DNA from 2 places in the Mesorhizobium sp. M0243 genome. Region 2 is predicted to be linked to the other one. Evidence: predicted binding sites of a transcription regulator. Region 2 holds the regulator's gene; the other holds the start of a gene.
What was found. Region 2 encodes PhoB, which activates phosphate uptake and scavenging genes when phosphate is short. Its sites were predicted from a motif close to TGTCATNNANCTGTCAT; they were not measured.
Positions count from the first base shown of each region.

Region 1: the regulator PhoB is predicted to act here: its motif matches at 2,431-2,447, upstream of phnC (phosphonate ABC transporter ATP-binding protein).

Region 1 covers NZ_JAMYSF010000008.1:46,996-51,654, reverse strand. The annotation lists gene phnK (phosphonate C-P lyase system protein PhnK) at 1-605, shown strand, start outside; gene phnL (phosphonate C-P lyase system protein PhnL) at 928-1,635, shown strand; gene NKJ11_RS12870 (DapH/DapD/GlmU-related protein) at 1,632-2,249, shown strand; gene phnC (phosphonate ABC transporter ATP-binding protein) at 2,527-3,384, shown strand; gene phnD (phosphonate ABC transporter substrate-binding protein) at 3,536-4,444, shown strand; gene phnE (phosphonate ABC transporter, permease protein PhnE) at 4,502-4,659, shown strand, end outside.
Region 2 covers NZ_JAMYSF010000017.1:67,265-71,923, reverse strand. The annotation lists gene NKJ11_RS21455 (type I secretion system permease/ATPase) at 1-41, opposite strand, end outside; gene eglC (endo-1,3-1,4-beta-glycanase EglC) at 86-1,510, opposite strand; gene phoB (phosphate regulon transcriptional regulator PhoB) at 1,974-2,663, opposite strand; gene phoU (phosphate signaling complex protein PhoU) at 2,680-3,387, opposite strand; gene pstB (phosphate ABC transporter ATP-binding protein PstB) at 3,414-4,232, opposite strand; gene pstA (phosphate ABC transporter permease PstA) at 4,250-4,659, opposite strand, start outside.

The sequences.
Region 1 (4,659 bases), on a different contig from region 2:
CCTCCTCCGGCACCGCCAGCTACCGCATGCGCGATGGCCAGTTCCGCGAACTCTACCGCATGAGTGAGGCCGAGCGCCGCTTCCTGATGCGCACCGACTGGGGGTTTGTCCACCAAAACCCGGCCGACGGCCTGCGCATGACGGTATCGGCCGGCGCCAATGTCGGCGAGCGGCTGATGGCGGTCGGCGACCGCCACTACGGCAAGATCCGCGCCACCGCGGTCGACTGGCTGTCGCGCGTCGAGATCGACGAGGACCGCATCGACGACGAACCGCGCGCCTTTTCCGGCGGGATGCGCCAGCGCCTGCAGATCGCCCGCAACCTCGTCACCGGCCCGCGTCTGGTGTTCATGGACGAACCGACCGGCGGCCTCGATGTCTCGGTCCAGGCGCGCCTGCTCGATCTGTTGCGCGGGCTGGTCACCGATCTCGGCCTGGCGGCCATCGTCGTCACCCATGACCTTGCCGTGGCGCGGCTGTTGTCGCAGCGCATGATGGTGATGAAGGACGGCCGCGTCGTCGAAAGCGGCCTCACCGACCGCGTGCTCGACGACCCGCGCGCGCCCTACACCCAGTTGCTCGTTTCCTCGATTCTGCAGGTTTGACGATGAAGTCTCAAAGCGCGTGTTCGCGAAACCTTGGCGCGAGGCACCCCCCTCTGGCCTGCCGGCCATCTCCCCCGCAAGGAGGGAGATCGGCTGTCCCTGCTGCTTTCACCAATTACCAAGGCTGCAAGAAAAGCGCTGCGGGTGAAACTGCCAATCTCCACCCTTGCGGGGGAGATGTCCGGCAGGACAGAGGGGGGTGCCTCGCGCCGACACCTCGCAAACACCCGCTTCGAGATTTCACCGTTATTCCGCACATGCAATTGCATTGGCCAGAGGGGGGTGCTGGCCCGCAAACCAACAGCGATTGGAGGACCTTCTGATGCCGACGCCCCTCGTTGTCTCAGACGTCGCCAAGAGCTTCACCATGCATCTGCGCGACGGCATCAAATTGCCTGTTATCGCCGGTGTCTCGTTCTCGATCAGGGCCGGCGAATGCACCGTGCTCGGCGGCCCGTCCGGTGCCGGCAAGAGCTCGATCCTGAAGATGCTCTACGGCAACTACGCCGTCGACGAAGGCCAGATCATCGTCAGCCACGATGACGGGCTGATCGACCTCGCCACTGCCAGCCCGCGCACCGTGCTTGCCGTGCGCCGGCAAACGATCGGCTATGTCAGCCAATTCCTGCGCACCGTGCCGCGCGTTTCGGCGCTGGATGTCGTCGCCGAACCGCTGGTCGAGCGCGGCGAGGATCGCGAGATTGCCCGCGGCAAGGCACGCGCCTTGCTGGCGCAGCTCAACCTGCCGGAGAAACTCTGGGCATTGCCACCTGCGACCTTCTCCGGTGGCGAGCAGCAGCGCGTCAACATCGCACGCGGCTTCATCACCGAGCATCCGATCCTGCTGCTCGACGAGCCGACCGCCTCGCTCGACGCCAAAAACCGCGATGTCGTGATTGAACTCATCGCCGCCAAGAAGGCGGCTGATGTCGCGCTGCTCGGCATCTTCCATGACCACGACGTACGCGAGGCGGTTGCCGACCGCATCATCGACGTCACCGCTTTCGCTCCCGGAAAAATCGCCGCATGACCAGGAAATTGTCCGAGACGCCGCTGGTCCATCCGACGGCGGATGTGCAGAATTCGACGCTCGGCCGCTGGACCGAGATCGCCGACCGCAGCCGGGTGTCGGAAAGCGAGCTTGGCGACTATTCCTACATGATGCAGGACTGCGCCGTCTGGTGCGCGACGATCGGCAAGTTCGCCAACATCGCCGCCAGCGTGCGCATCAACGCCACCAACCACCCGACCTGGCGGCCAACGCTGCACCATTTCACCTATCGCGCCTCGGACTACTGGGACGACGCCGAGCACGAGACAGAATTCTTCGCCCAGCGTCGCGCCAGGCGAGTCACCATCGGCCACGACACCTGGCTCGGCCACGGCTCGACCATCCTGCCCGGCGTCACCGTCGGTGACGGCGCGGCGATCGGCGCCGGAGCCGTCGTCTCGAAGGACGTCGCCCCCTACACCATCGTCGCCGGCGTGCCGGCCAAACCGATCCGTGAGCGCTTCGACCGCCGCACCGCCGACCGTTATCAGGCGCTTGCCTGGTGGGACTGGGATCATGCCAGGCTGCGCGCTTCGCTCGACGATTTCCGGGAACTATCGGCCGAGGCCTTCCTGGAAAAATACGAAGGATAATTCTTCACATCATCGTCATGGCAGCCACATGGCAGGACCTGTTCGATGACTCTCTCAAGCTTTTTCGAGCAGCAGGCTCCCGTGATCGAAATCAAAACTCCCGCCTTCTGCGGCTTCAGGGACATGGAGCACTTCGAGGACCTGCTGGCCCTGGGCCGGCCATAACTCCACACCTGTGGAGCGTAACAAAACTGACATCACCGCGACACGGCAGGTTCATGTGGCTGCGTTAGGCGAGTGCCTGACGATCAATATGGTCCAGACTGGAACCTGCCCCATGTCAGCAAATTCCGCCACGCTCGAAATCCGCGGTGTCAGCCGCCGATTTGGCAAGAACACCGCCGTCAGCGACATCAACATCGCCATCCCACAGGGTCAGATGGTTGGCATTATCGGCCGTTCGGGCGCCGGCAAATCGACCCTTCTTCGCATGATCAACCGTCTCATCGATCCCAGCCAGGGATCGATCTTTTTTGACGGCGCCGAGGTTTCCCAGTTGCGCGGCTCGCCGCTGCGGCGCTGGCAGCGTGACTGCGCCATGATCTTCCAGCAGTTCAACCTGGTGCCGCGCCTCGACGTGCTGACCAACGTGCTGCTCGGCAAGCTGAACCACCGTTCGACCATCACCAACCTGTTCGGCATGTTCTCGCGCGCCGAATGCGCCGAGGCGGTCGCGGCACTCGAGCGGCTTGACATCGCCCGCACCGCGCTGCAGCCCGCAGGCACCTTGTCGGGCGGCCAGCAGCAGCGCGTCGCCATCGCCCGCGCCATGATGCAGCAGCCCAAAGTGATCCTCGCCGACGAGCCGATCGCCTCGCTCGACCCGCTGAACGCCAAGGTGGTGATGGATTCGCTGCAGGACATCAATCTGCGCGACGGCATCACCGTCGTCACCAATCTTCACACGCTGGACACCGCCCGCACCTACTGCAACCGCATCATCGGCATGGCCGCCGGCAAGGTCGTCTTCGACGGCCCGCCGGAAGAACTCAACCGCGAGGCCGTGCGTCTCGTCTACGGCGCCGACAGCAATGGCCAGGAAATCTCCGAGGCCATCACCTCGACCAGCGTTGCCTTCAGCCGAAAGATCGCCGCATCCGCCGCACCGCTCGAACCCGCATTCCCGGGATATTGAGTCCATGATCCCGAAAAGTGGAATCCGGTTTTCGGGCAAGATCATGGACAAACAAGAGAGAGCGGTTGGGATCGACAGCCCGCGTCAAGGGCACCTGTCAAAATCGAGAACGCTGCCGGCGCGGGGCCGGAACCTACAGGAGAGATTACAGATGTTCAGGAAGATGGTTTTCAGCGCCGTTTCGGTGCTCGCCATGGCGACCAGCATGGCCCATGCCGCCGACATGAAGGAATTTCGCGTCGGCATCCTCGGCGGCGAAAACGAAACCGACCGGCTGCGCAACTACCAGTGCCTCGCCGACCATCTGAAGGCCGAATTCGGCTTCGAAAAGGTTTCGCTGTTCCCCGCCGCCGACTATGACGGCGTCATCCAGGGCCTGCTTGGCGGCACGCTCGACTTCGCCGAACTCGGCGCTTCCGGCTACGCCAGCATCGCTCTCAAGGACCCGAAGGCGGTCACCCCGATCCTCACCACCCAGCAGACCGACGGCGCCACCGGCTACTATTCGATCGGTCTGGCGCTGAAATCCTCGGGGATCACCGATATCAAGTCGGCCAAGGGCAAGAAGCTCGGCTACGCCGATCCGGATTCGACCTCCGGCTATCTGATCCCGCTGACCCAGATCCCGAAGGACACCGGCGCTTCGAACGAAACCTTCTTCGCTTCGACCCAGTTCAACGGCGGCCATGAGAACAACGTTCTGGCCGTGCGCGACGGCAAGGTCGATGTGGCGGTGGACGATTCCTCCGGTATCGGCGACTTCAAGGACGGCTACACCTCGGGCACCTTCCACAAGGAAGTCGCCAAGGGCGCCGTCGACCCCAACGACTTCGTCGAAGTCTGGCGCTCGGGCCTGATCCCGAACGGCCCGCTGGTCGTGCGCACCGCGCTCGGCGACGAGATGACCGCCAAGCTCGCCAACTTCTTCACGCAGTTGCCGAAGAAGGACAAGGCTTGCTTCGAAGGCGTCGAAGGCGGCGACTTTACCGGCTACGTCCCGGTTAAGGCGGACTTCTACAACGTCATCGTCGAAGCCCGTAAGGCAGCCATTGGCGGCTAACGGCGAAATCAGGAAGGGCGGCGTCGAGAAAACGCCGCCCTTCTTGCATGTCCGATCATGACCCTTTCCGTGACAGCCCCTTCCGGCGCCACTCACCAGATGGCCGACGCCTGGCGTCGCCAGACGTCCTTGCGCCGGCTCTACACCGCCATCGGTGTCGGCCTTCTCATCGTCGCGCTCGGCAGCACCATGTGGTTCGCCGACGAGGCCAATGC
Region 2 (4,659 bases):
GCGCGCCTCAAGACTGCCCGCAGATCAGACCGTGCAATCATTCCCGCGCTCCTAACGGCTCATGGCCCCAACATAAGGGCGTCGCTTAGACCGAATGGTCGCCGGCGATGTCCAAGGGGTGGTGCTGCAGGTCGTCCAGCGTATAGGCGCGGATGTAGTCGATCTTCATCTCCGCTGGCGTAGCCAGATGGTCAGGAGGCTGGCCGGCAATGCCGCCCACCGCGAGATTGGCCAGCATATACATGGGATCGTGCATGTCGGCCGGCGTCGCTGCTTGAGCGACCTTTACACCATCGTAGGTCCAGACAAGCTCATCCTTCGTCCAGAGCAGGCCATAGGTGTGGAAACCGTCGGTATCCGCAACGTTCACCGTTGACGAAACCTTCGTGTGCGCTCCCGTCTCATTGGAATGCGCCGTCATGTAGAGCGTGTTCGGGTCCTGGCCGCGCGTTTCGACAACGTCCAGCTCCGGCGGCCACGATCCGTCCTCCGGAAGCAGCCAGAACGCCGGCCAGGCTCCGGCTGTTTCAGGAAGATCCGCCCGCATTTCGAAATAGCCGTAGGTTTGCGAGAAGGTGTCGTGGGTCGTCAGGATCCCCGAGGTGTATTCGTAGTTGTTGATCAGAGGCTTGATGTCCTCCGGCGCCTGCGCGGCGGTGATGGTGAGGACGCCGTTCTCAACGCTGAACGGATGGACCGAACTCGTCGGGCCATAATTGGCGTCGATATACCACTGCAACTCACCATTGCTGCTCAACGTGCTGCCGTTCGGCGCTCCCCACCAGAAATTGGAATTCCAGGTGCCGTCCTGCCCGTCCCGAAGGCTCAGCGTGTTGAAATCGTCGGAGAAGGACAGCGTCATTGCGGACTTGTCTATCGGAAGTTCGAACTGGGTGGGCTGCAGCTTGTCGATGGTCGTATTCTTGAACACCAGGATTTCGTCGGATCCGAGGTTCAGCATCACGTTCGATTCCACTTGGACCATCTGTGAACGGACGGCATCGAACGAAGTGAAATCGTAGCCGTTAAGGCGGAGCGCATCGGTCGCACCGAAATCGAAGATAAGATCGCTTCCATTACCTTTGGAGATGGCGAAAGTATCGGCGCCATCGCCGCCGATCAGGACATCATTTCCCTTGCCGCCATCCAGCGTCTGGTGACCTGACCCGCCCTTGATGATGTTGTCCAACGCATTTCCGAACGCAAATCGGTTGGTGCCGGTAACGACGAGGTTCTCGAAATTGTCAGGGAGCTTGTAGCTCATCCATGTGTCGATCGTGTCGATCCCTGCCCCAGGATCCTCGACCACCTTGTTGTTGGTGGAATAGAGATGATAGTAGTCGTCGCCGGCGCCACCGTGGATCGTGACAGTGACGCCGGTGTCTCCCCAGAAGGAGTCGTTGCCGGAGGTGCCATGCAGTTCCGGTCCAGACCCGGTGGCCGAGAACCAATGAGTGGAAGCGCCGGTGTAGGCAAGAGGGATGCCTTTGGCGTTTAAGACCGTGCTCATCAGAAATCCTTCCTCATGGTGTCCGACCTGGTCAAAGGTCCGGCGACCGCTCCCAAAGCAACGCTGCAAGGAACGAGATCGTTCCACGGAATCGTCATTCGATCCGAGACCGCAATAATCGGAAGGCGGATAATGAATAAGGAGGTGATGGCTCAATGTAAATTGAAGCAATTTAGTAAAATCGTATATTTATGCAGAACACACGTCGTTTAACGAACGTATATCTAAGTTAACTCAAATTTATTCTTGCATGGCTTTCTGGTCGGAGTCTGCGGGCAAGATGGCGACGTACCGCCAAGAGCGGTCATCCTCATCAGGTTTCGAATGACCGCATTTGGGCCAAAGCGTCACGTGCTCGCTCCCCATCGATGAGACGAGTGCAACATTCCACTCTTCGCGGCTGTTGGCGACCACGTGCTAATCGAGTTTTCCCGGTCACGATCTATCGGGACGGAACAGCCACCTAGTCTTCCCTGATCGCGTAACCCGCCCCACGGATGGTGCGGATGACATCAGGCATGCGGCCGTTGTTGACCGCCTTGCGCAGCCGGCCGACGTGCACGTCGACAGTGCGTTCGTCGATGTAAATCGTCTCGCCCCAGACATTGTCGAGCAGCTGGCTGCGCGAGAACACGCGGCCGGGGTGGCGCATCATGAATTCGAGCAGGCGGAATTCGGTCGGCCCGAGCCGGATCTCGCTCTTCTTGCGATAGACCCGGTGCGACTCGCGATCGAGCACGATGTCGCCGACCTTTAGCACGCTGGACAGCACTTCCGGCTTGGCCCGGCGCAGCAGCGCCTTGACCCTGGCCATGAACTCCGGCGTCGAGAACGGCTTGACCAGATAGTCGTCGGCGCCGGTCGACAGGCCGCGCACGCGGTCGCTTTCCTCGCCTCGCGCGGTCAGCATGATGATCGGCAGCCGCTCGGTCTCTGGGCGCATTCGCAGGCGCCGGCAGAGTTCGATGCCGGAAACCGCCGGCACCATCCAGTCGAGCACGAGAAGGTCGGGAACGTTCTCCTGCAGCCGGATTTCGGCCTCGTCGCCGCGCGTCACCACCTCGACCTGGTAACCTTCGGATTCAAGATTGTAGCGGAGCAGCACGCCTAGCGGCTCCTCATCCTCCACCACCATGATGCGTGGTGCGATCATCGGCTGGTCACCCCTGTTATGCCGCTGGCGCGGACATTGCCGTCTCGTCCTGCTTCGGACGATTGGCTGGCAGCTGCGTGCCGGTCAAAACATAGTAGGCATTTTCGGCGATGTTGGTCACGTGGTCGCCGATCCGCTCGAGGTTCTTGGCGCAGAACAACAGGTGCGTGCACGCCGTGATGTTGCGGGGATCTTCCATCATGTAGGTCAGCAGCTCGCGGAACACCGAGGTGTATTTGACGTCGATGCGTTCGTCATTGTTTCTGAGCGTGGCAAGCGCTGCCGGGTCGGCGGCGGCGTACTCGTCGACGACCCCCTGCACCTGGATCAGCACCAGTTGCGCCATCGCGTCGATCGAATGCGAAAGGTCGTGCGGCGTGACACTCAGCCCGACAGTGCCGACGCGCTTGGCGATGTTCTTGGCAAGGTCGCCGATGCGCTCAAGGTCGCCGGCCATGCGGATCGAACCGACCACCGCACGCAGATCGTTGGCCATTGGCTGGCGCTTGGCGATCAGCGTGATGGCGCGATCGTCCAGCTCGCGCTGGCGTGCATCCATGATGGCATCATCGGAAACCACGCGCTGCGCCAGCGCATTGTCCGAATTGAGCAAAGCCCTGGTCGAGCCACTGACCATCGAGCGGGCGAGATCGCCCATGTCGCGGATCAGCTGGCTGATCTGCTCCAGATCCTCATCGAAAGATGCGACGGTATGTTCACCCATGATCTTCGTCCCTCGTATGCCTGAGCTCAGCCGAACCGGCCGGTGATGTAGTCCTGGGTGCGTTTGTCGTCGGGGGTGGTGAACATCTTGTCGGTGGCGCCCTCCTCGACCAGATAGCCTAGATGGAACATCGCGGTGCGCTGCGACACGCGCGCTGCCTGCTGCATCGAATGGGTGACGATGACGATGGTATAGTTCTGACGCAGTTCGTCGATCAGTTCCTCGACGCGAGCGGTGGCGATCGGGTCGAGCGCCGAACACGGTTCGTCCATCAGGATCACCTCGGGTGACACGGCGATGGCGCGTGCAATGCACAGACGCTGCTGCTGGCCACCGGAAAGACCCGTGCCAGGTTCTTGCAAACGGTCCTTGACCTCGTTCCAGATCGCCGCCTTCTTCAGGCTCGACTCTACGATCTGGTCCATGTCGGCCTTGCGCTTGGCCAATCCGTGGATGCGCGGACCATAGGCAACGTTCTCGTAGATCGATTTGGGGAACGGATTGGGTTTCTGGAACACCATGCCGACGCGCGCCCTGAGTTCGACGACATCGATGTTCTTGTCGTAGATGTCTTCTTCGTCGAGCGTTATCTTGCCGGTTACCCGTGCTGAATCGATGGTGTCGTTCATGCGGTTGAGGCAGCGCAGGAAGGTGGACTTGCCGCAGCCGGAGGGGCCGATCAGCGCCGTCACCTGGTTCAGGCGGACGTCGAGATCGACGTCGAACAGCGCCTGCTTCTCGCCATAGAACACGCCGACCTTGTCGCCGCGCATTTTGATTACTTCGTTCGACTTCATCTTGTCGCCCACTGCGTTTTCAAGGGACTGTTCGGTCATGATGTTCATACCAAGATGCCTTTTTTCTACCAGCGCCGCTCGAACCGACGCCGAAGCACGATCGCGGTGATGTTCATGGCCATGAGGAAGACGAGCAGGATGATGATGGCGCCGGACATACGCTCGACGAAGGCGCGTTCGGCCTCGTTCGCCCACATATAGATCTGCACCGGCAGCGCGGTGGCCGGATCGAAAGGCGTCGTCGGTGGATCGGCGACGAAGGCGACCATGCCGATCAGCAGCAGAGGCGCGGTTTCGCCGAGCGCACGCGCCAGACCGATGATGGTGCCGGTGAGGATGCCGGGCGCGGCAAGCGGCAGGATGTGCTGGAACACCATCTGCATCTTGGAGGCGCCAAGACCGAGAGCTGCCGAGCGGATCGACGGCGGCACCGCTGCAAGTGCGGCTCGCGTCGCGATGATGATCGTCGGCAGCG